Regions from separate parts of the Arthrobacter sp. NPDC057013 genome, predicted to be linked through region 2. Evidence: predicted binding sites of a transcription regulator. Region 2 holds the regulator's gene; the other holds the start of a gene.

Region 1 (14,859 bases), on a different contig from region 2:
TCGGCGATCCAGTCGACAGCCATTTCGCTGACCTCAAGAGTGATGCCCTGGCGCTGCAGGCGGGCTTCCGTCTGGTTCAGCATCAGCCGAACGATCCGGCGCAACTGCGCCTGGTCCAGCTTGCGGAACAGGACGATCTCGTCGATCCGGTTGAGGAACTCCGGCCGCATCGTCTCGCGCAGCCGGCCCAACACCCGGTCCCGCAGCGCCTTCTCTGAGCCGAAGCCGTTGCCCTCGTCCGCCTTGGATACAAAGCCCATCGCGCCGCCCTTGCTGGCCAGGAACTCCGAGCCGAGGTTGGAGGTCATGATGATCACGGTGTTGCGGAAGTCCACCATGCGGCCCTGTCCGTCGGTAAGCCGCCCGTCGTCGAGCACCTGGAGCAGCAGGTTGAACACATCCGGGTGGGCCTTCTCCACTTCGTCGAGCAACACTACGGAGCATGGGTTACGACGGACGCGTTCGGTCAACTGCCCGGCTTCACCGTAGCCGACATAGCCCGGAGGAGCTCCGACCAGCCGGCTTACGGTATGCCGTTCGCCGAACTCGCTCATGTCGAAGCGCACCATTGCATTCTCATCCCCGAACAACGACCCGGCCAGGGCCTTGGCGAGTTCGGTCTTGCCCACACCCGTCGGGCCGAGGAACAGGAAGCTGCCGACAGGCCTGTCCGCGTCCCCCATGCCGGTGCGGCTGCGCCGGACCGCCTTCGCGATCAGCGTCACGGCGTCGTCCTGCCCGACGATCCGCTGATGCAGTTCCTCCTCGAGCCTGCCCAGGCGTTCCCGGTCGTCTTCCGTGAGCCGGCTGGCCGGGATTCCAGTGGACCGGGAGATGATCCCTGCGATCTCCGCTTCACCGACGACCGCCTCGGCAACGTCGGACGCTTCAGGTGCATTGGAAATCGTAGCGGAAAGCTTTCCATTCACTGCTTCGATCTCATCCCGCAGCCGCGAGGCCTCTTCATAGCGTTCCGCGGCGACGGCATCGTCCTTGGACTTTTCCAAGGTTGCGAGCTGCTCGCGGAGGACAGCCACGTCGGTCTGTGAGCCGAGTTTGAGGCTCAGCCGTGCACCCGCCTGGTCGATGAGGTCGATGGCTTTGTCGGGCAGGAAACGGTCCCTCACATAGCGTGCGGAGAGTTCGACGGCGGCGCGGATCGCCTCGTCGGTGTAGCGGACGCCGTGGTGTTCCTCGTACCGTCCGCGGAGGCCGTCGAGGATCTGTACGGCGTCCTCGATGCTCGGCTCGCCGACCTGTACGGGCTGGAAGCGGCGTTCGAGTGCCGCGTCCTTCTCCACCGTGCGGTATTCGCTCAGGGTGGTGGCGCCGACGAGATGAAGTTCACCACGGGCCAGCCGCGGCTTCAGGATGTTCCCTGCGTCCATGCCGCCTTCCCCCGCGCCGCCGGCTCCGACGACCGTGTGAAGTTCGTCAATGAACAGGATGATTTCCCCGGCGTGTGAACCGACCTCGTCCATCGCCTTGGTCAGGCGCTCCTCGAAGTCCCCGCGGTACCGCGTTCCGGCCAACATAGCCGGCAAATCCAGGGCAATGACGCGCTTGCCGCGGAGCTGTTCGGGCACGGCGCCTGCGATGATCGCCTGGGCCAGCCCTTCGATGATTGCGGTCTTGCCCACGCCGGCTTCCCCGACCAGCACAGGGTTGTTCTTGGTGCGCCTGGCTAGGATCTCGATGGCCTGCTCGATCTCGGCGCCCCGGCCGATCACCGGGTCCAGGCTGCCTTCGCGAGCATGTGCCGTGAGGTCGCGGCCGTAGGTGTCCAGGGTTGGGGTGTCAGACCCGGCGGGAGCTGCCTCCGACAGTCCGGGCTCCGCGCCGGTCGGCGTCGTCCCGCGCCGAGCGGATTGCTCGCGCGGACCGGACTGCAGGGACTCCGGCGTCACCCCGGCCGCGGCGAGCACCTGCCCGGCCGGGGCCTCCTGGTTGACGACGAGTGCGAAGAACACGTGTTCGGGATCGATGTAGGTTGAGCCGAAAGCCCGGGCAACCTGGTAGGCGTCGAGTAGGGCTCGCTGGGCTGACGGCGTCAGGGCCGGCGTCGTTTCCGCCCTGGCGGTTGCCTGCTCTGGTAGACGCTCCTCGGCCGCCGTGGCGATGGCAGCAGGTGCCGCGCCTGCGTGGCGGATGTAGTCAGCGGCCGGTTCCCTCTCGACCATGACACGCAGGATGTGCAGCGCGTCCACATGGATGTGACCATGCTGCGCCGCGAACTGTGCGGCACGCGCGAGCACATCATGGGTCCGCCGGCTCAGCAGCCGGGTGATGTCCATCGGGTGCCCGGGGCCGGCCGCGCGCTGGCCCTTCAGGTAACGGGCAAGGAATTCGTCGAACGAGCCGTGGCCGGACTCGGCCGGTCCAAAAAATGCAGCCATGAAGCCTCCGTCAGAGAGTTGAGTGTACTTGACTCAACGTTGGGAAAACGGATTTATTCCCGGGTGCAGCAGTGCGCGGGGTGCGGGCCCGGGGAAATCGGGGGCCCCGGTGCCTGGACGCTGCTCACGCTCTGGGCGCAACCGCGAGCGATATCAGTTCTGTCATCGTCCCGGGGAACGGCAGCCCTCCTGACGGGCACGCTCGGCGGGTTGTTCGGATTAGAGCATGCCAACACGGCCAACTCCACCTATCCTGCGCCAGGAGCTAGCTCCGCCCCGCACCATGTGGCGTGGACTGGAACAACTGACGGAACACAGGCCGGGCTGGGCCGCTGCAATGCCAGCACCCATCCGCACGCACTGTGGCGTGTGGGAGCCATCACGGTGCTGACCTTCCTCATCGAACCTCACAGTGGTGCACAATTATGGCCACAACGGCCGCGGTCAAGGGGCGGTAGTTGACGGAATCCACGTTAAGTTGACGGAATCCACGTTAAGAAGGACCCGCCGTCGTGCCTGTATCAGCAATTACCTGCCGCCTGATCGGTCCCGCTGACAACACCCTCTCAGCCCGCAACGGGACCCGGGCTGCGAATGATGTAACGGTGCAAGGCGGGACAGCGGGGGAGGGAACAGGCAAAAGCCGTCCTAGGCTGTCAAGCCGGCCCAGGATACGTGCCCTGGCATTCAATAGGCCGTCAGCGGGCTCCCAGTTGCGCTCGGCGGCGGTGCCCGGCGTCGGAAACTGCTACGCCTACGAGTGGAAGAACGGCCCCCAAAGCGGCAACGAAGGCAGGAAGGAGAACGCTCACATTTGCCAGCACCACCAAGGCTCCGATGCCGGCCAGGTCAGATGGCTGGCGTTGGCCCAGTACCTGTCGAATAAAAAAGCCCCGGCCGGCAAGGAAGAGAGCCGGCCCACCAAAAAGAAGCAGAACGGTAGCCAAATCGGGGCGGGCGCCCGGGTCGCTGATCACGAGCTGATCGCCAACCGCCACCAGGATAAGTCCTGCCAGTAACACGACCAAGGTGTTGCCCGCCAAAATGCCGGGCCGGAACTGATCATCGACAGAAGCAAGCTTTTCCAGAATGTCCTGTTCGAGGCCATGGAAGTAGCACCACCAGATCGCGACGCTTCCGGCCAAACTGACGGTCCCGGTCAGAAATATCAAGGGGTCCTCCAGATTGCCTGCAATCGCCAGGCCAGTTGAAAGGATCGTCTCGCCGAGCGCGATCAGGTAGAACAACCCGAACCGCTCAAAGATCCTCTCTCCCGGGAGCGGGACCCGTCTCCCTTCGGTTTTCCGGCCGGGCAACCGGTGCGCCAGCATATGGCCGCCCAGATCGATCGCGGCAGCGACGCCCCAGAACATCAAACGCGGACCCGGACCGAAAAAGACGCCGACAATCCAAAACGGCGCGCTCATACACCCCCAGATCAGCGTGCGCACGAAATGGTCGTGGGTGGTCCGGACAAGTCCGACAGTAAGCATCCACGCACCCCGGCCCAGCTGTGCGAGGAGATAGCTCGCAGCAAAGAGCCAGCCGAAGGCGCCAAAAGCTGAGCCGATAGAGGCGTTCATGAACAGTGTGACAAGCATGACGATCAGCAGCATCCACTGCACCTCAGGGTGCGAAGTGTTCAGCAATGTGGCAGCCCAGGTCGTGTACACCCACACCTTGTAGACCGCAAGAAGAAGCACAAATGTCTCACCGGCCCCCACCCACGAGGGATACTCCAGCAAATGATGGGATAGCTGCGACAGCGCGAAGACAAAGACCAGATCGAAGAATAGCTCAAGGCTTGTAACCCGGTCTCGGGAGGTCGGGGAACGCATCAGCGACCTGGCACGGAACATCAGTAACCTCCACTGGGCTAGGGGCAGACGGATGCCCCCTCCTATGGTCGAAAGACTGACGACGGTCAGCAGAGAAGTCAAGGGGAACTTGGCAGAGAGGTGGAACGGTGCGTGCACGGTCCGGTGGCGTCATGGAGCCGGTACACGCTGCCGCGGCCTCTTGACAGGTTCAACGGCCGCGGATTGACTTCGGCCTTGACGTGGCGGTCCGCCAGCAGCCGGTCCTCCTTCGCGCGGAACGTGCGGTTATCGCAGACCCGCGTCTGCATCAGTAGCGCACCCTTGAGCGGCCGATCCGCTGACTCAAGGACTTGGCCGCTGGAATACCGGGCCCAAGCCCTCGCACCTTCGGCTTAATTAGCCAGTCCAACTTCCGGGGGACCAGTTCAGCGTGACGTGGCCCCTCTTCCTGACCCGACAGACGAATGTCTCCCGGCCCCCCGTACCGTTGACGGCCGATGCTAGCGCACCAGGTTCAGCGCCGCGTTGACGATGGATGCTTGGTCGATGCCGTGGATCCGATATGCGTCGTGCAGATCAGAGGACTGCCCGAAATCCTTTACTCCCAGGGAGACTGTGCGGTCGCCTCGGGCTCCGGCCAGGAAGGACAAAGTGTGAGGGTGTCCGTCCTGGACCGTGACGAGGGGCGCGGGTGCGTGTCGTGGAAAGAGGCCGTCGATGATGTCGAATCCAATCGCCTTGGTTCCTTGGTTTACTGAGTTTCGGCGCTGGAGGGATTCAAAGACCAGGTCAGGGCTGGTGAGGCAGACGACGCCGGCCATGATGCCAAGTGCCTTCAGCCGTGTGGCCGAGGCGATGACCTCGGGCATGATCGCTCCGACGCCGACCAGAGTGACCCTGTCCTCCACCGGGTCGTGGTCGCTCAGCCGGTAACCGCCGGCCACCGCCTGCCTGCGACGCCGCTCCAGCAGCAGCGCGTCCGTCGGCATGGCGGACTGAGCCTGATCCAGCGGACGGGTGGTGAGCCGGAAGTAGGCTGAGCGTCCTCCGGGAATGCCGATCCGGCTCATGGCTTCGAGCATGCACCATTCCAGATCCTGGGCGAAGGCTGGCTCCCAGGCTGTGCACTCTGGTTGTTCCAATCCGATGGACGGAGTGGTGAGGGACTGGTGCGCGCCGCCCTCCGGGGCCAGGGTCACCCCTGACGGCGTCCCGATCAGGATGGACTGGCCTCCGGCGTACATGCCAAAGGACCACGGTTCGAGGGCGCGGGCCACGAACGGGTCGTAGATGGTGGCGAGAGGAATCAGCGGCTGGCCCCAGCGGCTCCAGGTCGTTCCGAGTTCGGAGACGAGGCCCACGAGGTTGGTTTCGGCGATGCCGAGTTCGATGTGTTGGCCGTGGGAGTTTTCAATCCAGCGGAGGACCCGTTCCGGGTCGTCCGCGAACCAGTCCTGGCGTTCACCGACGGACCAGACTCCGGTTTTGTTGATCCAGCCGCCGAGGTTGGTGGAGGAGGCAACGTCGGGGCTGCAGGTGACGACACGGTGGGCCACCTCAGGCGCTGCCCTTTTCAGGTCGGACAGGAACCGTCCCAGTGCGGCTTGGGTGGAAATTCTGTCGCCGTAGCCCCATGGCAGGGAAGCGGGGATCTGGAGGGACGGTGCCAGTGCGGGTTGCCTGCGCTTGAGGCGGAGGGATGCCTGGGCGCAGGCCCGTTCTTCGACGGTGCCCTGCAGGAATTTGCGCCATGGATCGTCAAGAGCCATCCCGGAGATCCCCGCCAGTGTTTCCATCTGATCTTTGGACAGCAGCGCTGAGTGGTTGTTCGGATGTCCTTCGGTGGCAAGGCCGCGGCCCTTAATCGTGTAGGCAAAGATGACGGTGGGACGGGTGGGGTCGACCTGGTTGTAAGTGTCGAGCAGCAGTCCGATGTCGTGTCCGCCGAGATCACGTACCGCCACAGCCTGTTCCCTGGCGGTGAGCGAACTGAGCAGGGTTTCCATGGCCGGGGTTGAACCGCTGGCGCGCAGACGGTCGAAGATCTCCGAGTCGGGGGAGCGGAGCAGCCGCTGGTATTCCTCGTTGGGCATGGTCTCCAGCCGGCGGCGTAGATCCACACCGCCGGAACGGGTGAAGAGTTCCTGCACACGGGTTCCCCACTTCCGGGTTAGGACCTGCCAGCCGGCGGCTTCAAACATGCCCCGCAGGCGCATGATCTGGGAATCGGGTACCACCCGGTCCAATGACTGCCGGTTCAGATCGACGATCCAAAGCAATTCGCCGAGTTGCGCCACCGCGGGGTCGGCGACAGCTTCCCAGATGGCGCCTTCGTCCAGTTCGGCGTCACCCAGAAGTCCGATAAAGCGCCCGGACTTGCGGGATTCAGCGTACCTGTCGCTGACGAAGCGGTGTGACATGGCCGCCCAGATGGTGGCCGTGGCCCCGATACCCACACTCCCGGTGGAGAAGTCCACCGTGTCAGGATCCTTTGACCGGCTGGGGTAGCTCTGCAGGCCGCCCTTCTGCCGAAGTGTGCTGAGTTTGCTTTCGTCCAGGTCGCCCAGGAGGTAATTGATGGCGTGCAGGACAGGGGAGGCGTGGGGCTTGACTGATACGCGGTCCGCCGCGGTCAGCTCGGAGAACCAGAGGGAGGTCATGATTTCCACCATGGAGGCGCTGGAGGCCTGATGGCCGCCGACCTTGATGCCGCTGGTGTTGGCCCGTCCGCGGTTGGCGGCATCCACGATGGCGGCGGCGGTCCAGCGCACCCGCTGGGCGATAGTCTCCAGGACTGCTGTTCCGAACGCTGCGTCCTCAGGGCACGCGGTGCCCGGGCGCGCTGCTGTGGTCTGAAAGTCTTCCACCCTCATGATGGTCTCCTGTAACAAGTACGCGTTCGGCGCCGAACGTATGATTTCATGTCGATTCTCTCTACCTGTTGATGCGCGAGCTCTCCGGCTGTTCGTCAGGGCACCAGGATGGCCCGCCCGCGCACTTTGCCCGCGTCGAGGTCGTTGATCGCCTCTTGGAAGTCGTCGAGGGCGTATTTCTGGGTATGAAGGGTGACGGCGCCCCGTGCCGCCAAGGCCATCAGGTCCTGAAGGTCGTTGTAGGAGCCGACGAGGTTGCCGATGATGTTGATCTCCGCGGAAACGATGTCGATGGTGGGCACGCTGATGTTCTCGCCGTAGCCCACCACGAAGTAATCGCCGGCCTCCCGCAGCATCGCAACGCCCTCGGACGTCGCGCCGCCTTCGCCCACGAAGTCGATCAGCACCTCGGCACCGTTGCCGCCGGTGAGGGCCCGCACCTGTTCCACCTGCGTGCCGTCCGCAAGGACCCCTTCATCGGCCCCGATCGACTTCGCCAGCTCAAGGGCAGCCGCGTTGCGGTCCACCACGATGATCCGGCTCGGCGTGAGGGCCTTCAGCACCTGAATCCCGATGTGGCCCAGCCCGCCGGCGCCGATCACCACGCAGTTGTCCCGTGGAGTCAGCCTCTTGGCCGCCTTCGCCGCGGCGTGGTAGGCGGTCAGCCCGGCGTCGGCCAAGGCCGCCACGTCCGAGGGTTCCAGGGAGTCGTCGATCTTCACCACGGACCGGGCGGAGGTGAGGAGGTACTCGGCGTACCCGCCGTGGGTGTCGATGCCCGGGAACCCGCTGTTTTCGCAGTGAACGTCGTCGCCGGAGCGGCAGGCGCGGCACAGACCGCACGTGATGAGGGGGTGCAGGATGACTTTATCGCCTTCCTTCACATTGGTGACGGCGCTACCGACTGCGTGCACCCACCCGGCGTTCTCGTGGCCGATGGTGTACGGCAGGTGGACCTGCGACTTTTCGGCCCACTGGCCCTCGAGAATGTGCAGGTCCGTCCGGCACACGCCCGCTCCGCCGATCTTGACCACGACGTCCCAGGCCCCGGCCACTTCCGGAATGGGCGCCTCGGTCATCTTCAGGCCTTCGTGGTAGCCGACGACCTGGACGGCTCGCATGGTGTTCATGGGTGGATCTCCTTGACTGTGAATGGAAGCAGGTGGTGATGGTCGGCAGGCTCGGCTCCTTCGGGCCGGTCTGTCTGGTCCGCGCCGGAGCCGGCGTAGCGTGTCCGGAGCAGGCCGCGGCAGAAGTGCGCATTGCCGTCAATGGAAATGCGGGTGGAACGGGCCCGACGCAGGGCCATCGGGACGTTGTCGGGCGGGTAGGGTACGCCGTTATGGTCAACGAGGACGACGGCGGAAGGTTGCGTCGGCAGCCCAAGCGCCGTCCGCCGTCGTAGTAGAGCGTCTTTGGTCCGGCCGGCGGTCAGGTCACCAAGCCGTACCGTTCCGACGCTCTCTTCTGCCAGTGTGGGATCGGCCCGCAGCAGTTCGGTGAGGCAGCGCTCCATCGCTGCGGTGTGCGCTTTGCGGCGGAATGTCCACCGGAGCTCCTCCAGGCTGTCCTCGGCTTCGTACCCGAAGGTGCCGCGGTATCCTGCGTCGGCCGCGAGGCCGGCGTTGATGAGGTCGGAGTCGTGGTGGTCATCGAGCTCAACCACCACCGCCGCCACCCCGTGCAGCGCCGTGATCACGTCCTTGCTGTCGGACGCCATCAGGTAGGCGAAGTTCGGCGAGCAGAATGACGTGGGCAGGCGCAGGTGCACGGTCACCACGGCACCGGCCGGGGAGCCGGTGATCTCGAGGGAACGGACGAAGCCCAGATCGGTGATGGGCTCGTCCAGCTCGGGATCCAGCACGGCCCCCAGCGCCTGGCGGATGTCCTCTGCTGTCACCGCCACATCCCTGTGCCGGAGGGTGCGCTCCGTCAGTGCCGCCGTCATACCGCCGCCGCCAGGTCGGCGCGTTCCGGCTGCCGCGGTCCCGTCTTAGTCTCGCCCGCGTTGGGGAGTTGGAGCTCTGCGGGCACAGGGATGTCGTACATCTTCGCGGCGTTCAGTCCCAGGATCTTTTTCTTCTGGGCGGTGGTGAGCGGGGCGTATTCGGTCATGTCCTCCGGGATCTGGAAGTCAACGAACCGCTCAATCAGCCAGCGGGGTGACCAGATGGCGTAGTCGCTGGAGAACTGGATCCGGTCCTCGCCTATCCAGTAGATGAGCTCGCCCATAATCTGGGCGAAGTACCGCGGCCGGGTGTGCATGAAGGGCATCGCGACCGCGAGGCCGCCGTGGACGTTGGGTTCCTGGGTGGCGATCCAGCAAAAGTCTTCGAGCCGGGGCAGGCCGACGTGCTCGACCACGAAGTTCAGGTCGGTGAAGTCGGAGGCGGCGTGGTCGACGTCGGCGACGTCGAAAGCGTCCCGGTCCAGTGGGCGGACAGTAGGCCCCTTGTGGATGTGGATGTTCTTGATGCCGAGCTTGCGGCACTCCTCGAAATACCTGTACGACCAGGGATCCGAGAGCTTGTATCCGCGGGACTCGCCGTGCCACTCGGCGGTGTAGAGCTTTACCCCTTTGAAGCCCATCTTTTCGTGGTCGGCGCGGAGCCGGTCAAGGCCGGCCTCGCCTTGGCGGGGGTCATAGCAGTGGTTGTACGTGAGCTTGTCCGGATTCGCCGCGGCCAGGCCGTATGCCTCCTCTACCTGGGCGAACCCGTTCTTGTAGAACGCCCCGAGATAGGCCGGCTGAAAGATCGCGTGGTCCACGTGGCCGTCGATGAACAGATCCTTCATGAGGCGTTCGCCGCCCTGGTAAAGGAATTCCTCGTAGGACCAGTGTTCCTCGTCCGGACCGAGGTTGCGGTGATAGTCGTAGAAGCAATCGATGAACTGCTTGGCCTGGATATTCCGCTGGTTCTCCGGGCGGGCGTCCCACAATGCGATGTGGGCATCGACGATGAAGTAGTTCTCGCCGTCCTTGCTGTACATGTGCGGTCTCCTTCTGGCGACTGCCGTAGTCGCCACACCATCGAGACTAGACTGGTGGGAGAGCTGTCAATATGTGGCGTGTGTCTCATTTTGAGACGGTCCTCTTCCGATCGGGATCGCGAGACAAAGTAACTTCGAAGTATGGAGACGAGGACGAGGAGGACGGCGATGATGCCGAACAAGGACGAGGGGATTCTCGGCCTGGCGCAAGATTACGCCGGCAAGCTCGCCACTCCTGCCAAACGCCTCCTCGCTTCCTGGCAGCGGAGCGAGGCGTACGGCGTTTCCGCCGAAGTAGTGGATCCGACATGGGCTGGCTCCGCAGGGACTGACTCCCTGTTTTTCCAGTGCGGTCAGGAAGTGCTCACCGGCCTCTACAGCACTCTGGCGAACGAACCCTTGAGCCTGATGCTCACCGATGCCAACGGCTTGCTCCTCAACCGCTTCAGCGGAGACACCTCCCTCTTGCGGGCGCTCGACAAGGTCCATCTGGCGCCGGGGTTCGCATTCTCCGAAAGGGAAGCCGGGACCAACGGCATGGGATTAGCACTGGCGGACCGCATCCCGACCCTTGTCCGCGCTGAAGAACACTACAGTGCCAGCCTCCGGACTTACACCTGCGCGGCAGTTCCTGTCTTCGATCCGGTCAGCGGATTGCTGGAAGGGAGCGTCAACATCACCACCTGGTCCCGGTCATCCCCGCAATTGCTCCTGGCGTTGGCGGAATCAGCTGCGGGCAACACCTCGGCCCTGATGCTCGCAAGGTCACAGGGCCGCAAAGAAAAGGCCGGACCAAAGGGCGGCGTCTTTCGCATCCAGCGAGGCAAACTCGAGCCAGCAGCCGGAACAGTGCGGAAAATGTCGTCAGTTTGGACAAACGCCCTCGATCAGGCGACTCAGGCCTTGGCAGCAGGACGGGTTGTTGCCGCCGTAGGCGAGCAGGGTACGGGGCGCGCAACTCTGCTGGCGCAGGCCTTGCGGCGAATTCACCCCGGGAGCCGTATCATCTCGGCGGCCGCCCCCGCGCCCGGCGACGTCGACGCCTGGCTGTCCTTGTGGGCCCCCGAACTGGGCAAACCAGCAACCGCTGTCATAGTCGAAAACGTAGACCTGTTGCCCGCGTGGGCAGCACAAGAACTCCACGCCCAAGCCGACAGCGCAATTCGGGCGCTTCCCGTCTCCCAGAGCGGGAGCACGCCAACGCTAGCGTGGGCCGTTACAGCTGCGACGCACGACGGCATCCCGCAGCCCTTGGCAGGCATGGTCGATACCGTGATTTCCGTTCCCGCCCTGCGGGAACGCGGCGAGGATGTCCTGCACTTGGCCAGATACGGTGCCCGCCAAACCCGCCTGCGGGAAATCAACTTCACTCCCGCCGCAGAAAAAGCATTGATTGCCCATAGCTGGCCGGAGAACATTGACGAACTTTTCAACGTCATCCACGCCGCCGCTGTCCAGACGGAGACCATCGACGTCAGCCATCTGCCTGCCCACCTTCTGGGCGGGGGGAGCAGCCCGCACCTGACTCGGATCGAGGCGATGGAACGTGATGAGATCGTCCGCTGTCTCTCCAAGCACGGGGCTACAGTAAGCGGGGCGGCAGCCGAATTGGGCATCAGCAGGGCGACCATCTACCGCCGCATGGCCAGACTGGGGATCACAATCCCCAAGTAGGCAGACCCGGCACGGAACCCTTGGGACCTGGTCGTGGGCCTTGGAAGATTGACAGAGATTGCTCGCGCTGATGGAAAGGGCCCTGGCGCAGCAACGCTGCCCCGGGCCAAATGCCGTCGCACATCTGCCGAGTACGAAACAAGGATAGGCTGGGCTGCCTCCGGCAATGCGGGATTATTCGCCCTCGGCGACCGACTGGCGACGATGACGTTCCCGCTGGCCGTACGCCGCCCGAAGAATGTCGTCCTTTGACTCGAATCCCGAGCCCAACGCTCCACCGATGAGCGCCGCTGATGTCGTCATCCAGGCGACTTCCACAAAATCCCAAACAGCCACCGGATGTTGCAGGGTCAGCGCCAATAGGCCGTCGTCGATAGCGAACGCCGCGGCCAACAGCACAGCCACGAACAGCAGGACGTAGCTGATCACGACGCCGATCATCAACGACCACACTGTAGAAGTGTTATACAAGGAAGCCTTATATCGTTCGACGAGATCGTCGCGCCGGGGCCTTTCCCATAGATCGTGTTGGGTGATGATCCAGAACACCATCGAACTGATAGCAAGGACCGTCAGCAACGTCAGCCTCGGCGCACCCAGCAGGTCTGCGAGTTGCCAGATTGTGTTCGTGACCAGCGCGAAGGCGCCTGTGGCGATGGCAGCGGCCATTGCGCTCCTCAACCCGAAGACCAGCCGCCACGGACGGTTCGCCCGCAGCATACCCGCCAGCAACCGTCCGCGGCCTAGGCGGGTTGCTGAGACGTAGCGGAACCCAATTGGCCCGTCGTCAAGAACGGCGGTCTCGATATGCCGCGATTGGTGCAGTGAGGGCGGACCGAATTCGCTGATGTCATCGTCGGGATCGAAGTGGCGGTGTATCGCCCATGCGAGGTCGGCGACGGCAGTGCGGACCCGGCGGTCGATGTTGACAGCGCCGAGCGCGGGCAAGGAAACCAGGGAAATTGACTCCCCGAGCGCGACTTCCGCGACCACAGTGCGGCCTTCGAGACGAATCGGAAGATCGGTCAGGCAGACCATGACATCCCATGCTCGGCGGACCCGGTGCGTTGCCAAGGAGTCCAGCATCGGCGCCAAGCCGTTGCCAGCCGTAAAATCCTGGTACTCGATCATCACGGACCAGTCGTGGCGCTCATCGGCAAGGTTGAGCAGATGGCCCACTTCGCGGCCGTTTCGCTCGGCAAACTCGGCGGTGACCTCCGGTTCGGCGAGCACTCCCAGCGTACGTGCACTCGCTGGGTTCACGTCGCCCGAAATTTTCGGCATGCCAACCCTCCTATGGTTCAGTGTCCGTGGCCAGAAATCGGATTTGACCGCCGCGTGGACACAGGTTACCGATGCCTGATTCCGTGGGGTCTGATCCGGGCCGCCGCGGCTCGTGACCCTGCCGGCTTCCCGTGCTCGTTCGGCCAGGATCTACCGGCGACAGCCTCATCCGGGAGTTGCTCTGACCGCCATGGATGCCGTATGGCCCCGCCCGCCCAGAAATCACCCATGGCGGGCGGACGTCGGGGAACCTATGTCGACCTTGATTAGCATCCCTCCCCGTTGCCCGGGCTTGTCGGCTTCTTAGGGGATTGGGACTGTCTTCTTGGACTTTCAATGTCCATTGCCCTGACGCGCACTGGCTGGTCCATCCCGAAGGAGGCGCAGGTGCTCGTGGATCATTGCGACTGCCGTTGAGCCTTCACCGGCGGCAGCCGTTACGCGTTTCACCGACCCATGCCGAACATCACCGGCCGCGAACATCCCCGGGATGCTGGTTTCCAAGGGCAGCCGGCTGCGGCCCAGATGGCTGAACTCAGGAGGAAGGTCCTGGAGGTCAGCCCCGGTGAGAACAAAGCCGTGGCCATCCAGTGCGAGCTTACCCTGCAGCCATTCTGTGTGCGGCTTGGCCCCGATGAAAATGAAGAGATACCTGGAGTCGAAGATGCGCTGTTCGCCTGTGGCCGCCAGATGGACGACGATCCGCTCAAGGGCGCCAGAACCGTCCACGCCCACGATGTTGGCTCCCAGCAGCACCTCTATGCCAGGGTGTTCTTCGATCCGTTCCGCGAGGTACCCCGACATGTCCGCTCGGAGGTCTGCCCCGCGCACCACCAGCCGCACTGGTGCTCCCATTCCGGCCAGGAAAAGGGCGGCCTGTGCTGCGGAGTTTCCACCTCCGACGACGGCCACCGGCTGCAATCCGCAGAGCCTGGCTTCATGGACAGTGGCGGCGTAGAAGACACTGATCCCCTCGAATTTCTCCAGCCCGGGGACTGGCAGCCGGCGGTAGTGAACCCCGGTTGCGAGCAGCGCTGCCCGTGAGGAGGCAGGGCCGCTCTCGTGGAACCCGGCGCGGATCTCGCCGTCCTTCAATTCGATGGTGCGTGCCCGGCAGGCGACGTTGATCTGGACTCTGAACTTGCGGGCCTGAACGATTGCTCTTTCAGTGAGCTCACCGCCTGAGATTCCCGCGGGAAAGCCGAGAAAGTTCTCGATCCGCGGCGACGTGCCGGCCTGCCCACCTATCGCGAAGCCTTCCTTAAGGACGACTGACAATCCGTCCGAAGCCGCGTAGACGGCGGCCGCCAGGCCGGCGGGACCGGCTCCGATCACCATGAGATCGTACGAAGCCGAATGCTCCTTCACCGCCCGTAGACCCATGGCAAGGGCCAAGTCTGCGTTTGACGGGTTCTTGAGGACCTGCGAGGCGTTTAGCACCACCGCCGGCAGCTCATCTGCGAGTATCCCGGCCCTGTCCAGGATGCCCTGCGCCTGCTCATCATCCTCCAGATCAACCAGGCGGTGAGGCAGACGGTTGGCGGCTGCAAATTCCAGGAGGCGAAGGGTGTCACGGCTGAAGCGGGATCCCACGATGCGGGTGCCCGCGCCCGCGCTGATCAGCAGGATCCGGCGCTGAAGAAATGCTCGCAGGATGGTCTCGCCCACCGCGGCGTCCGTCAGCACGGCACGGCGCAGGTCATCCCCGCTGATCTGAAGCACTTCACCCGCCTCGGCGGACACAGTGCTGACAAAGGCCGGTTGCCCCTCCACCAGGCCCAGTTCCCCGAGGAAGCGTCCCGGACCGTGAACTTCGAGGAT
Region 2 (14,859 bases):
CAGCACATCCAGCCACGCATCCGCCTCATCCCGCAACGGATCACCAGCGGTCAAACCCCCAGAACCGGTCACCGCCACAGAACCGGCCTCGGCGCCGGCAGCCTCACGGACAAAACGAGCCAGCACAGCAACAGAGGACTCCACGCCCTCCACCGTCTGCACCGCTGCCGTCGCATCCATACCCACAGCATGACAGGGGGCTACGACAATTTAAGGATGGAAAGTACACCCCAAGGGGACCACATCGAAAAGTTTTTTTAGACCGCGTGAGAACGAAAACCAGGTGACCGCTCAGGGCGCTCCCAGCACTCAGAACGCCCTGAGCTGCGACTTACTTGGGGTCAGTTTCCGGAGCCGTCGAGCGTGACGGTGCCGGCATCGCCGTCGACCTTAACTTGCTGCCCACTGGACACCCGCTGGGTGGCCACGCCCGTTCCCAGGACGGCAGGGATGCCGTACTCCCGTGCGACGATCGAACTGTGGCTCAGCGGCCCGCCAACGTCCGTGACGACGGCGGAGGCCATCGCAAACAGCGGCGTCCAGGCGGGGGTGGTCATGCGCGCCACCAGCACCTCGCCGGGCCGCATGCTGGCGAAGTCGTCGGGGCCGTGCAGCAGCCGGGCCGGCGCGCTCACCTGCCCCGAGCTCGCGCCGACGCCGGTGATGACATCTCCGGCCTGCTGCACCGACCGCGCGGGCATCATGCTGCCGAACGCCCGTTCCATCCACCGGCTTTCCGGCAGCAGCTGCGGGGCCGCGGCTTTTCGCTGGCCCCGCCACAGCATCTTGCGCTGCTCAACGGCTTCCGCCCGCACGGGCCGGTCCGTACCGGTGATGGCCGCGCCGGGCGTGGCAAGCCCGAAGTCGATGGCGTTGCGGAGTTCATCGAGGCGGAGCCAGAAGATGTCGGACGGAGCCGCGACGACGCCCGAGGCCGTCAGCCGCTCCCCCAGTTCCAGCAGCATCCGCCGCATCAGCGGCCAGGCCAGTCCGACGTCGGCCAGCGCGTCCTCACGGACAGGCGCCGTTTTCTGTGCCCAGCGCAGCAGCCTGCGGAAGACGGCCCGACGGCGCGGCCCCAGCCTGGCGCTGATCAGCCGGGCCTGCTCCTCCCGCCGGTCGGCAGACCGCTGCTGACGCTCGTGCGGATCCTTGCCTTGCCCACGCACGAAGTACCTCAGGGTCTCAAGCAGTGCGGACGGGTCATCGGCCGGCACAGGGTTGACGAAATCAAGGTTGTAGACGGCATGCCCGTACCGGTCGAGGTGCCGCTGGAGGCGGGAACGCCACTCGTTCCACAGTTCCGGGTCCACACCTCCGTCCACTTCTCCGCCCGCGCCGGCGGGAGGCGTGCCGCTGCGGAGAGCTTCGGCGATGGCGGGTGCAGATCCTTCCGTGACCGCAGTAGCGAGCTGCGGCCGTTCGCGGGTCCACACGGCCAGGTCGTACAGGGACTTCTCCGCGCGGATGGGTTCGCTGTCGTAGCCGAGGAGGAAGACCTCCGCCGAGGGGTCACCGGGCCGGCGGACGAGTTTGTCGTAGTAGCTCCGGAGCATGATCTCGCTGGTGGCGGCGATGGGGATGATGGACTGGACCGCGGTGTAGTACGCGGCGCCGGCGTCGAGCAACGCCGAAATGCCCTCCAGCAGTTCGGCGGCCGGGCGGTCCGCCGGCGGTCTAGCCGCCCAGAACTTCACAAGCCCGCGGTACTTCGGGTGCGAGTGGTCGCGCCAGCCCTTGATTCCCATGTGCGCCTTGCCCTGGGCGAGCGCGCGCATCGCCGTCAGCGACCTGCCCATGACCCGCCGCATTCCGGCGTTGTTGTAGTAGTAGTACGCGTAGCCGTTGACCGTGGGGAGTGAGACGTCCCCGGGCCGCACCACGCTCTTGCCGAATGCTTCGTTGAGCAGGGCGTTGAGCGACTTCACCACGGCGCCGTCGATGAGGTCGGCGAACAGGGGCGACAACGGGTCCGGCAACTGCTCAACGATGCTGGCCCGGAAATACATCCCGTTCGGATAGGGCAGCGGCCACTCGGTCGGGGCATCGGCCGTGGGTTCCGGCAGCGCGGTGATGGGGCGGGCCTGCAGGATGAAGAAGTCCCCTGCCGCCTGCGCCCATTCGATGTCCTGGGGCGACCCGAAGTGCTTCGCTACGGCTGTCCCCTGGCGGGCCAGCGCCGCCGCCGCGTCGTCGTCGAGCACGGGCTCCCGGCGTTTCTCTTCGGGCACAGCCTGCTCCCGGGTGCCCGTTCCGTCGTAGACCGTCATGACCTCCTTGTCCGCCGTCCGGCGCTGGTCCACGCGGCCAGTCGCAGCATCCACTACGAGATCGTCAGTGGTGACGGCCCCGCTGACAACGGACTCGCCCAGCCCCCAGGCAGCACTGATCACCACTTGGTCCCGCCGGCCGGTGGCGGGGTTGGCGGTGAACAGGACGCCGGCCGCCTCGGCGTCGACCATCTCCTGGACGACCACGGCGAGGCGCACGGTGGCCGCGTCCAAGCCGTTCCGTGAGCGGTATGCCATTGCGCGCGCATTCCACAGTGACGCCCAGCAGTCGACGACGGCGGCGACGACGGCATCGGGCCCGGAGACGTTGAGATAGGTGTCCTGCTGGCCGGCGAAGCTGGCAGAGGCGAGGTCTTCCGCGGTGGCTGAGGAGCGCACCGCCACGAGCGCTGCCGCATCCTCACCGACCGCCGCGGCCTGTTGTCCCAGGCGCCCGTAGGCAGCACGGAGTTCCCCGCCGATCTCCTCGGGTATCGTGCTCTCGGCGAAGAGGGCGCGGATCTGCCCGGCGGCGGCGTCATAGTCTTCGTTCGAGGCACCGGCGGGTACGGCGGCGAGCTCAAGAATGCGGCCAGCGATCCCATTGGCGTTGACGAAGTCCTGGTAGGCCGCCGTGGTGAGTACGAAGCCCGGCGGCACCGGGAAACCGGCCCGGGCCAGTTCGCCGAGATTGGCGCCCTTGCCGCCTGCCTCGTCCAGATCGCTGCGTCCCAGCTGGTCAAAGTCCTTGATGTAGGTCATGACCCTGCGTCCCTTCTGCCCGGGAGCCGGGACCGCGGCATTGCGGCTGATAACCCCGTTCGGCACTGCACCCTATTTTGGCACTGCACCCGATTCTGGCAATGGGGAACACCGCACGGGCAATGGCGTCCCGGGGTGGCTGACGGCGTCTGGCTGGACCGGGCGGCTGGATGCGGTTGGTTAGACGCGCCTGGCTAGCGGTCGCCGCGCGGCCGCCATACCACCACCGCCTGCGAACGGGGCCGGGGCCGCTGGCCGCGCTCCAGGCTCACCACGTCGCCGGCGGTGCCGGCGGCAAAGATCCGGGACTCCAACGGCTCACGGCGGCGGGCCAGTTCCGCCGTCAGTTCGTTCACCCGGTGCTGCAGGGCAGCAACCTGGTTTTCGAGCTCCAGGATGCGCTTGATCCCCTCAAGCGAAACGCCCTCGTGGGACAGCCGCTGCACCTCGCGCAGCCGGTTCACGTCCCGCTGGGAGTAGCGGCGGGACTTGCCTGGCGCCCGGCTGGGCGAAACGATGCCCAGCCGGTCGTACTGGCGGAGTGTCTGCGGGTGCATGTCGGCGAGCTCGGCGGCCACCGAGATGACGAAGATCGGCTGATCGAAATTAATTTCCACGCCGGCACCCGCCCTTAAAGCCGGGCCTTGGCTGCCAGGCCCTGGCGGACATCCGCGCCGGCGGTGGCGGCTGCAAATGCTTTCACGGCCTCCTCGGCTTCCTTGCTCAGGTTCTGCGGAACAGCGACGTCGATAGTCACCAGCAGGTCGCCGGTGGCCTTGGGCGTCTTCACGCCGCGGCCCTTGACCCGGAGGGTACGCCCCGACGGGGTGCCAGCGGGAACGCGGACCCGGACGTGTTCCCCGTCGATCGTGGGAACCTCGATGTCGGCGCCCAAAGCAGCCTCCGGGAAGCTGACGGGTACGTGGATCCGGAGGTTGTCGCCGTCGCGCGTGTAAAAATCATGGGGCTTGACGTTGACGGTGACCAGAAGGTCGCCGTTGCCCGCCGGGCCATACTGACCCTTGCCCCGGACGCGCACCTTCTGGCCGTCCTTGATGCCCGCAGGCACCCTGACGTCAATGACTTCACCGTCCGGTTCACGCAGCCCGATGGTGGTGCCGCGGATGGACCCGGCGAAGGAGATGCTGGTGCTCGCCGTTCGGTCGGCGCCCTTCTGCGGGGCTCGCTGGAACCCGGCCGGTCCGCCACCGAAGCCGCCGCCGAACAGGTCGGCGAACTCGGGCGGAACGCCGCCAGCGGTGCTGAACCCGCCGGAGTGCCGGCCGCCGCCACCCGTGAACAAGCCGCCGAAGAGGTCCTCGAAGCCGCCGTTCGCGGTGCTTCCCGCGCCGTGCGGGGCAAAGCGGGCGCCGCCGCCCATGGCGCGGATGGCGTCATACTGCTGCCGCTCATCGGGATCGGACAACACAGAATACGCTTCGGAGATGTCCTTGAACTTCTTCTCCGCAGCAGTATCCCCGGAGTTCGTATCAGGATGGTACTTCCGGGCGAGCTTCCGGTAAGCCTTCTTAATGTCAGCGTCGGAAGCGTCCTTGGCAACACCAAGGATCTTGTAAAAGTCCTTGTCCACCCAGTCCTGGCTAGCCAATGGCGTTTCCTTTCAAATCTCTGTGCCGAGATGGCAGTCCGCGGCAATGTTCTTGCGAATCACTGCCGCGGACTGCCATCTCGATGGGGTAATGCTACGCAGGAACCGCGACGATGACCTGTGCTGCCCGGAGGACTCGTTCGCCTGACTTGTAGCCGGAGCGGAGCACCTGGCTGACGGTGTCAACCTCGATGTCGTCGCCGGGCTGCTGGATGAGGGCCTCGTGGATGGTGGGGTCGAACTCCACGCCGGTCTCATCGATGCGGGTCAGGCCGTAGGTCTTCAGCGCGTTCTCCAGCTTGGTGGCGATCGCGGCGAACGGGCCGTCCGCGAGGTCACCGTGCTGGCGGGCGGCGTCGACGTCGTCCAGCACCGGGAGCAGGGAGTTCAGGACGCCGATGACGGCCATCTCCCCTGCCACGGCGCGGTCGCGTTCGACCCGCTTGCGGTAGTTGACGTACTCGGCCTGGAGGCGGAGCAGGTCGTTCTTCAGCTCCGCCGCCACGGCGGCCTCGGTACCCTGCGCCACGGACTCCTCGGCGGGGACCTCAACCTGGTTGAGGATTTCCTCAGCCTGGGCGAGGGCGTCGCCGTCGGAATCCGCTTCCGACGGCGACTGGCCGCCCTCCGGGTGCCGGGCCTCACCGGTTACCGGGTCCACCTTGCGGTGGTCCCGGATGACCGGCTCGTCGCGCTTGCTGCTCTGGTCTCGGGAAGAGTTGTGCTCTTCTTCGTTACCGTGGTGCGGCATGGTTACTTCTTCTCTTCTTCGTCGACGATCTCGGCGTCAACGATGTCCTCGTCAGCCTTGCTCTCGCCCGCGGCAGCGCCTTCGGCACCTGCGGCGCCCGTGGCGCCGTCCGGGGAACCGGCCTGGGCGTAGATGGCCTCGCCGAGCTTGGTCTGGGAAGCCTGCAGCTTCTCAAACGCGGTCTTGACGGCGGCGTCGTCGGTGCCTTCGAGCGCCTTCTTGAGGGCGTCGACGTCGGCCTGGACCTCGGTCTTGACTTCTTCCGGCAGCTTGTCGCTGTTGTCGGCGATCAGCTTGTCCACGGAGTAGGCGAGCTGCTCGGCGGTGTTGCGGGTGTCGGTGGCCTCGCGGCGTGCCTTGTCCTCTGCTGCGTGCTCCTCGGCGTCCTTGACCATGCGGTCGATGTCTTCCTTGGAGAGCGCGGTGCCGCCGGTGATGGTCATCGACTGTTCCTTGCCGGTGCCCTTGTCCTTCGCGGAGACGTGCACGATGCCGTTGGCGTCGATGTCGAAGGTGACCTCGACCTGCGGGACGCCGCGCGGGGCCGGCGCGATGCCGGTCAGTTCGAACGTGCCCAGCGGCTTGTTGTCGCGGGTGAACTCACGCTCGCCCTGGAAGACCTGGATGGCCACGGACGGCTGGTTGTCGTCAGCAGTGGTGAAGGTCTCGGACCGCTTGGTGGGGATCGCCGTGTTGCGCTCGATCAGGTGGGTCATGACGCCGCCCTTGGTTTCGATGCCCAGGGACAGCGGGGTGACGTCGATCAGCAGAACGTCCTTGCGCTCACCCTTCAGCACGCCGGCCTGCAGGGCAGCACCAACGGCCACTACCTCATCCGGGTTGACGCCCTTGTTGGGCTCCTTGCCGCCAGCCAGTTCCTTCACGAGGTCGGAGACGGCGGGCATGCGGGTGGAGCCACCGACCAGGACGATGTGGTCGATGTCGGAAAGCTTGATGCCGGCTTCCTTGATGACGTCGTGGAACGGCTTCTTGGTGCGCTCGAGCAGGTCCTTGGTCAGGTCCTGGAACTTGGCGCGGGTCAGCTGCTCGTCCAGGTGGACCGGACCGTCCGGGGTGACGGAGAGGTACTGGAGCGAGACGTTGGTGCTGGTGGAGGAGGAGAGTTCCTTCTTGGCCTGCTCGGCAGCTTCACGGAGTCGCTGCAGGGCGATCTTGTCCTTGGACAGGTCGATGCCCTTGACCTTGAGCTGGTTCAGCAGGTACTCAACGACGCGGTTGTCCCAGTCGTCGCCGCCGAGGCGGTTGTCACCGGCGGTGGCGCGGACCTGGATGGTGGAGAAGTCGTCCTCGTCCTTGCCGACTTCCAGCAGGGAGACGTCGAAGGTGCCGCCACCGAGGTCGAAGACCAGGATGAGCTCGTCTTCCTTACCCTTGTCCAGGCCGTAGGCCAGGGCAGCTGCGGTGGGCTCGTTGACGATGCGCAGGACGTTCAGGCCGGCGATCTCGCCTGCTTCCTTGGTGGCCTGGCGCTCGGCGTCGTTGAAGTAGGCCGGAACGGTGATCACAGCGTCGGTGACCTTTTCGCCGAGGTAGGACTCGGCGTCGTTCTTCAGCTTCATCAGGACGCGGGCGGAGATTTCCTGGGCCGTGTACTTCTTGCCATCGATGTCGACCTTCCAGTCCGTGCCCATGTGGCGCTTGACGGAGGCGATGGTGCGCTCGATGTTGTTGACGGCCTGGCGCTTGGCGATTTCGCCGACCAGCACTTCGCCGGACTTGGAGAACGCAACGACCGACGGCGTGGTGCGGCCACCCTCGGCGTTGGCAATAACGGTGGGCTCGCCACCTTCGAGAACAGAGACGACGGAGTTGGTGGTTCCGAGGTCGATACCTACTGCACGTGACATGTGTTGCTTCCTTCTTTCCTTGGAAACTTGGGGTCGCCCACTTTCTTGAGCGGTCTGCACTCAACTTTACTCAGCGCGGAATTTAAGTCAATCCAAAGTTGAGCCAACTGCGCTCAACCTTGCGCCAAGTCCATCCCTTCCGGACGCATGGAACCCCAGATCCTCGGCGGATTTCCGCGGAGAACCTGGGATTCCGTGACTCAACGGGCGGCGGATTTCGCCCTGCGTGAACCTGCGCCTAACCTCAGGAGGAGGTGCCGTTGCCGTTACGCGGCGGGTTGACCTCGCCGCCGTTCGATCCATCCTTCAGTTTCCCGGCCGCACCGCCCTCGGGGGCAGTACCGGCAGCGCCGTAGTCACCCTCGGGGTATTCGCCTTCCTCATCACCGGGCAGTTCCTGGCCGACGGCCCCGGCCCGGCCGTAGTCGCCTTCCGGATATTCACCTTCCGCCCCCTGCACGGACGGCTCAACCACCCCCGCATCGCCGTAATCCCCCTCGGAATACCCGCCCTTGGGCTCCGTGGCGGATTCCTGCCCTGCCACGCCGGCGTCGCCGTAGTCCCCCTCCACGTACTGGCCGCTGTCCCCCTCGAGTGCCGGATTCCTGGAGCTGTTGTGCGTCTTGCCCGCGTTGCCGGACTCACTGTTTTCGGTCATCGCTTGATCACTCCTTCGAAAGGACTGGGCGCGCCGGGTCCGGGGCGCAGTGGCAGTCTACTCAGCCCGCGCGGGCGGCAACAGGGGCGGCATGGGGCCGGGCGGCCGGGCCCGGCCCCATGGGGCCGCGGCCGCGGGCCGGCTACAGCCCGGCGAGGTCCGCCAGCACGGCGACGTGGTGCTCGAACAGTTCGTCCGGCGCGGAAAAGGTGCCGGCACCGTACTGCCCGAACACCTCAAAACTAATGGCGCCAAAGAGTGAGGTCCAGACGAGGGTGCCGTGGGCCAGCAGGGCGTCCGGGACCTCCACGCCCAGCTCACGCCGGATTGCGTCAAGGTCGGCGGCCAGGGGTGCCGGAACCGCGGAAGGCCCGCGCTCGGCAAGGCGGCCGGCACGGTATGCGGCGTCCAGGATCCGCACCAGGCCGATGACCACCCTCGTGCCGGGTGCCGTGGTGCGCTCCGCCGGGGCCTGGTAGCCCGGCACCGGGCTGCCAAACAGGAGGCCATAGCGCGCCGGTTCGCGGAGGGCCCACCCACGGACAGCCCGGGCCAGGGCAGCGAACCGGGCTCTGGACTCTTCCGCGGGGACGGATTCGACGGCGGCATCCACCGCATCCCCCAGGTCGTTGTAGGCGTCCACGAGCAGGAGGGTCAACAGCTCGTCGCGGCTCCCGACGTACCGGTAGACGGCAGAGGAGACAACGCCCAGGTCGCGGGCAACGGCGCGCAGCGACAGGGCGGCGGCTCCATGCTGGGCCAGGTGCTGCCGGCCGAGCCGGACGATGTCGGCGATGGTCTGCGCCCGGGCACGTTCCCGCGGCGTGCGGAGTTCACCGCTGGCGGTCTCGGAGATGACAGGCATCCACCCAGCATGGCATGAATCAGAGCAGTGTCAACAAATGAGAGCAGTGCTCTTGACTTTGCTCCCTAACCGCAGCATCCTTATTTCGAGAGCAGTGCTCTCAAAGTCGGGCCGGCGAGGCCAGCCGCACTGCACGAAGGAGAAATTTCGATGTCAGATTTTTACGTGGTCACCGGCGCCGGCCCTGTGGGCTGGACGGTGGCAGAGCAACTGGCGGAGCGGGGCGAGCGGGTCCGGGTCCTCACCCGCTCGGGAAGCGGTCCCCGCCATCCAAACATCGAAAGGGTGAAGGCGGATGTCTCCACCCCGGGCCTGCTAACCACCGCATTCGACGGCGCGGCGGCGGTCTTCCACTGCACCCACGGTTCGTCCTACACTGCCGCGGCGTGGGAACGGGAGCTTCCGGCCGCCGAACAGGCGGTGTTGGCGGCGGCTGGCGAGGCGGGCGCCGTCGTCGTCTTTCCCGAAAGCCTTTACTCCTACAGCGATCCGGAGCGGGTGATGGCTGAAGGCAGCGCGCGGGAGGCGTCGGGCGGCAAACGCGGAATCCGCGCGGCGCTGCTGCGGGCGCGGGAGGCGAGCGCCACGGACACCGTCTCTGTGGTGGCGGGTGACTTCTTCGGTCCCCGCGTCCGGATGGCCCACGCCGGCGAGCGCATGGTGCCCGCCGTCCTCGCCCGCCGTCCGCTGCAGGTGGTGGGAAATGCGGATCAGCCGCATTCCTTCACCTACGTTCCCGATCTGGCCGCGGCTATGATCGGGGCCGCGGGGAAGCCCGGGCTGTGGAACCGGGTTCTGCACGCGCCCACCAACCCGCCGCTCACGCAGCGCCAGATCGCCCAGGCCTTTGCGGCCGCTGGCGGCGTGCCGCCCGCGAAGGTCCACCCGGTGCCGGGCTGGGTCCTGCGCACCCTGGGACTTTTCTCGGCCGACATGCGGGAGATCAGCGAAATGCTCTACCAGTTCGAGCGGCCGTTCGTGATGGACTCGGCGGCCAGCGAGGAACAGCTGGGCCTGCAACCGACTCCCCTGGGCGTGGCGGCCAAGGCGACGGTGGAGTGGTGGCGCTCGGAACTCACTGCCGGTCCAGGGCGGGCGACGGCGGGAATCCCGGCCGGGACCTAGCGGACCGCAGCTTCCGCCGCCACGTCCACTCTGCCGGCTTCCTGCGCATCCCGCCCGGCGAGCTTGCCGGGCCACCAGATGCGCCGGCCCAGGTCGTAGGCCAGGGCGGGAACCAGGAGCGAGCGCACCAGGACCGTGTCCAGCAGCACCCCGAAGGCCACGATGAAGGCCAGCTGCACGAGGAACATGATGGGGATGACGCCCAAGGCCGCAAAGGTGGCGGCCAGGACCACTCCGGCCGATGTGATCACCCCGCCGGTGACACCCAGTCCGCGCAGGATCCCGGGCCGCGTACCGTGCTTCAGCGACTCCTCGCGGACCCGGCTCATGAGGAAGATGTTGTAGTCCACGCCGAGCGCCACCAGGAACACGAAGCCGAACAGCGGCACGGTGGCGTCGGCTCCGGGAAAGCCCAGGATGTTGCTGAACACGAGGGCGGAAACGCCCATGGCGGCCGCGTAGGAAAGAACCACCGAGGCAACAAGCAGGACGGGCGCCAGGACGGACCGCAGCAGCACCATGAGGATGAGCAGAATGACGGCGAGGACCACCGGGATGATCGTGGCGAGGTCCCGCTGCGCCGTGGTGTTGGTGTCCAGCGCGGTGGCGGTCACCCCGCCGACCAGGGCATCGGGGTCCACACGTTTGACGCTCTCCCGCATCGCTGCGACGGCGTTCTCCGCCGCGTCGGAGTCGGCGGCGTAGTCGAGGGTGGCGTTGAGGAGCACCCTGCCGTCGCGCATGGCCGGACCGGAGGGCGTTCCCGGGCCGGCAGGGGTTCCCGGGGTTCCTGTGATGGGCACGCTGCCCTCGGCCAGAAGGTAGGCGGCGCCCACGCCGTCGGTGGCCTTGACAGTTTCCAGGACGTCCCCGTCTTTCCCCTGGCTTGCCACGATCACCACGGGACTTCCGCTGCCGGCGTCGAAATGGCGTGCGAGCGCATCCTGCCCGTCGACGGCGTTGGAAGCACTGAGGATGACGGCGGTTTGCGGCACACCGTTGGCTTTCAGTTGCAGGATCCCGGCCGACGCCACCACCAGCAGAAGCGCGGACGCCACCCACACCGTGCGGGGACGCCGGGACACCAGCGTTCCGACGGCGCGCCACAGCCCGCGCTGACCCTCCAGTCCCGTGTCCAGTTCCGGCTCTCGCGACTCTTCGGGCAGGAGCCTGGGCCGGAACGGCCAGAACGCGGCGCGCCCCAGGAGCGCCGCGAAGGCCGGGAGCAGAGTGAGCGCAGCGAACAGGGAGCAGACGATGCCCGCAGCAGCCACCGGGCCCAGCGCCTTGTTGGAATTGAGGTCGGAAAACAGCAGGCACAGCAGCGCGATGGCAACCGTGGCACCCGACGCCAGGATCGGCGCGAACGACGCCCGCCAGGCGGTGAGCGCGGCGGCGGTGCGGTTGGCCGTGTGCCCGAGCGCCTCACGGAACCGGGCCACGTAGAGCAGGGCGTAGTCGGTGGCTGCGCCGATCACCAGGATGGAGAGGATGCCCTGGCTCTGGCCGTTGAGCTGGATCCAGCCCGCCTTGGCCATCCCGAACACCAGCAGAATGGCGGCGCACAGCGCAAACACCGAGGTCAGCAGCACGGCGAAGGGCAGGAGCAGGGACCGGTAGACAACCAGCAGGATGACAAACACCGCCGCCAGCGCCACGAGCAGCAGGATGCCGTCGATGCCTGCGAAGGCCCCCGTGAGGTCGGCCGCGAGCCCGGCCGGTCCGGTGACGAACGTCTGTGTGCCGTCCGGGGCAGCCGCCCCGACCTCGCTACGAAGGTCCTCCACGGCGGCCGCCGGTTCCGCTGCCGCAACGGACACGATGTACTGCACAGCCTGCCGGTCCTGCGACGGCACCGGCCCCACCACCGCGCTGCCCAACCGCAGGTCCTCCAGCTTGGCTTTCAGGGCTGCCGCCGTGCCCAGTTGCGCAGGCGTAAGGGCGCTGGCGCTTTCAATTACGACGACGGCGGGAACCTCGCCGGAGTCCTGGAACTTTTGCTGCCACTCGCGGGCCTCGGTTGCCTCGGCACCGGCGGGAAGGAAGGACGCCTGGTCATTCGACGAGACCTCATCCAGCCTGCCGAACGTGGGTCCGCCGGTTCCGGCAATGGCAACCCAGCCGACGACGAGGACCAGGGGGATAAGCCAGCGGAGCCAGAACGGGGGGCTCGGAGTGCGGGCTGCCTGGTTCATGGGGAAGACCTCCTGGGCGTGTCGGCCACTGGGGCCGCCGTCGATGATTGTTCCAGCATAAACTATCTCTACGATGGAGATATATAGACCCTTCCGCGGAGTGCAAATGCCGTGGCTGTAAACTCCGGAAGGCAACACCGAGGAGAAGAGGAGGCGGAGGTGGCCAAGAAACCCGACAGCACGTCCGATGGCGCGGCCCCCTCAGCCCCGGGCAGGCAGCACCCCCTGGTTCGGCTCCTTCAGGAGTTCACTCTGGAGGCCAACCGCTACGTCGACTCTGCGGGCGGCCGGAACGACATGCACCGGACCGACCTCAACGCCCTCGCCGCCGTCATGAGGCACGCGGCCAATGGCGACGTCGTGACCCCGGGCACCCTGCGGAAGGAACTGAACCTCAGCTCCCCGGCCACCACGGCACTGGTTGACCGGCTGTGCGGTTCCGGGCATCTGGTGCGCGTGCGCGAGGGGCAGGACCGGCGGCAGGTGCAGCTGCGGATGACGGACAAGGCGTACCGCGACGGCTCGGCGATGTTCCTGCCGCTCGCCCGCCACATGGACAGCGCCATGGCGGATTTCACGCCGCAGGAACTCGACACTGCGGCCCGGTTTATGGATGCGATGATCGCGGCAACAATTGCGGCCAGCCGGGAAGCTGCCGGCGCGCCATAACCACCCTGCCGCTGCCTTCCCGAAATGCGGAGAAGGAGTAGCGTTTCCCTATGAGCGCGCAGCAGCCGGAAGATGTCTACACTCACGGCCACCACGAGTCCGTGGTCCGGGCCCACGCCTCGCGGACGGCGGAGAATTCGGCCGCGTTCGTGGTCCCGCATCTCATCCCGGGCGTATCGGTGCTCGACGTCGGGTGCGGGCCGGGCAGCATCACGTGCGACTTCGCGCTTTTGGTCGCCCCCGGGAAGGTGACAGGGCTGGACCGCTCCCCCGATGTGATCACCCACGCCCGCGAACTGGCGTCCGACCGCGGCGTCCGGAACGTGGAGTTCGTGGCCGGCAACATCTACGACCTTGATTTCGAGGACGACACCTTCGATGTGGTCCACGCCCACCAGGTCCTGCAGCACCTGACCGACCCTGTCGAGGCACTCCGCGAAATGCGGCGGGTGGCCAGGCCGGGCGGCATCGTTGCGGTCCGGGATGCCGATTTCCACGGCATGAGCTGGTACCCCGCCATTCCCGAACTCGATGAGTGGATGGAGCTCTACCAGCGGATCGCGCGCCGGAACGGTGCAGAGCCCGACGCCGGCCGACGGCTCGTCTCCTGGGCACAGGCCGCCGGCTTCACGGACGTGGCGCCGACCAGCAGCAACTGGCTGTACGCCACCGGGCAGCAGCGCCGCTGGCAGGCTCGCGTGTGGGGCGAACGCGTGCTGCATTCGGCCTTCGCGGAGCAGGCCCTCGAGTACGGCTTCGCGCAGGAGGCCGACCTCACCCGCATCTCAGCCGGCTGGCACCGCTGGGGTTCCACCGACGACGGCTGGTTCCTCATTCCCAACGGCGAGGTCATCGCTAGGGCGTAAATCGCCGGGGGACCGGCCCGCCCCGCAGACCGACTAAACTTGGCGGGTGCAGTTCTCCCTATGGCTGGCCCTCGCGGGCGCCGGCGTCCTCATCAGCTTCACCCCGGGCGCAGGCGCCATCAACACCATGAGCAACTCGCTGACCGCCGGGTTCAAGCGCTCCATCTGGGGCATCCTGGGGCAACAGGCCGCCCTGATCCTGCATGTCATCGTCGTGGCGCTCGGCGTCGGCGTCCTGGTCGCCGGCTCGCCCGTCGCGTTCAACGCCATCCGCTACGCCGGTGCCGCCTACCTGGTGTATCTGGGCATCCGCCAGTTCCTGCGTAAACCGGACCTCGACCAGGAGAAAGTGGCCGCGCTGCGGAACGAGCCCGCCTGGTCCATGTTCCGCCGGGGCCTGTGGGTCAACCTGCTCAACCCCAAGGCCATCGTGTTTTTCCTGGCCTTCATGCCGCAGTTCATCCGGCCAGCCCACCCGCTGCTGCCCCAGTACTCCGTCCTTGCGGCAACCGTGGTTCTCATCGACATCCTCGTCATGTGGTTCTTCTTCGCAGCCGCGGCCAAATCGTTCCAGCGCTTTACCCACAATGCCCACGGGCAAACCTTGCTCAACAGGATTTTCGGCGTCCTGTTCATGGCGGTGGGCGTCCTTCTGGCGTTCATCCACTAGCAGCCTCCCGCTGCCAGCCCGTGCCGGTTCGGAGCCGGCCCGGCGTCCACAGCAGGGTTACTCCGCGCCCTGCAGCGAGACCAATTTCGATACCGGGCGAAATGTTTTGAACAATAAGAATACTTACTAGCCAAGCGGTGTTAGCGTGCTCCATGCTTAGCCATATGACCTCAATGACGAGCCCATACCGGATCATCGCGGTCTGCACCGGCAATATCTGCCGGTCCCCGATGGCGGAGCTGATACTGGCGGAGGCCTTTGCAGCGGCGGGGCTCGCCGGCGCCGTCGTCGTGGACTCCGCGGGAACCACCGCCTATGAGGCAGGACGCCCCATCGACCCCCGGGCCGCGCGGAAACTAACTGCCCACAATCTCCTCTCCGACGGGCACATAGCCCGGGAATGGCGGAAGGAGTGGTTCACGGAACGCCACCTGATCCTGGCCCTTGACGTGGACCACTACGGCTGGCTGCGGGCGTCGGCCCCGGACGGCGAATCCCTCGAGAGAATACGCATGTTGCGCAGCTTCGACCCCCTATTGGCAACGAAGGAT

What was found. The regulator HspR, encoded in region 2, represses chaperone genes until heat shock. The targets are predictions, from matches to a motif close to AAGTTGAGTCNNNNNGACTCAACTT.
Region 1: ACFTSA_RS08455 (ATP-dependent Clp protease ATP-binding subunit) is a predicted target of HspR. The motif match lies at 2,412-2,436, and genes of this name have one in related genera.

Annotation. Positions count from the first base shown of each region.
Region 1 covers NZ_JBHUSE010000004.1:262,541-277,399, forward strand. The annotation lists gene ACFTSA_RS08455 (ATP-dependent Clp protease ATP-binding subunit) at 1-2,396, opposite strand, end outside; gene ACFTSA_RS08460 (low temperature requirement protein A) at 3,095-4,255, opposite strand; gene ACFTSA_RS08465 (1-deoxy-D-xylulose-5-phosphate synthase N-terminal domain-containing protein) at 4,717-7,089, opposite strand; gene ACFTSA_RS08470 (NAD(P)-dependent alcohol dehydrogenase) at 7,185-8,219, opposite strand; gene ACFTSA_RS08475 (iron-sulfur cluster assembly protein) at 8,216-9,037, opposite strand; gene ACFTSA_RS08480 (amidohydrolase family protein) at 9,034-10,080, opposite strand; gene ACFTSA_RS08485 (helix-turn-helix domain-containing protein) at 10,441-11,754, shown strand; gene ACFTSA_RS08490 (hypothetical protein) at 11,929-13,038, opposite strand; gene ACFTSA_RS08495 (FAD-dependent oxidoreductase) at 13,372-14,859, opposite strand, start outside.
Region 2 covers NZ_JBHUSE010000007.1:66,309-81,167, reverse strand. The annotation lists gene ACFTSA_RS11650 (DUF222 domain-containing protein) at 1-180, opposite strand, end outside; gene ACFTSA_RS11645 (PEP/pyruvate-binding domain-containing protein) at 342-3,032, opposite strand; gene ACFTSA_RS11640 (heat shock protein transcriptional repressor HspR) at 3,227-3,649, opposite strand; gene ACFTSA_RS11635 (DnaJ C-terminal domain-containing protein) at 3,664-4,641, opposite strand; gene ACFTSA_RS11630 (nucleotide exchange factor GrpE) at 4,736-5,392, opposite strand; gene dnaK (molecular chaperone DnaK) at 5,395-7,260, opposite strand; gene ACFTSA_RS11620 (hypothetical protein) at 7,505-7,918, opposite strand; gene ACFTSA_RS11615 (TetR/AcrR family transcriptional regulator) at 8,061-8,783, opposite strand; gene ACFTSA_RS11610 (NAD-dependent epimerase/dehydratase family protein) at 8,934-9,908, shown strand; gene ACFTSA_RS11605 (MMPL family transporter) at 9,905-12,103, opposite strand; gene ACFTSA_RS11600 (MarR family winged helix-turn-helix transcriptional regulator) at 12,263-12,772, shown strand; gene ACFTSA_RS11595 (methyltransferase domain-containing protein) at 12,823-13,638, shown strand; gene ACFTSA_RS11590 (LysE family transporter) at 13,685-14,308, shown strand; gene ACFTSA_RS11585 (low molecular weight protein-tyrosine-phosphatase) at 14,473-14,859, shown strand, end outside.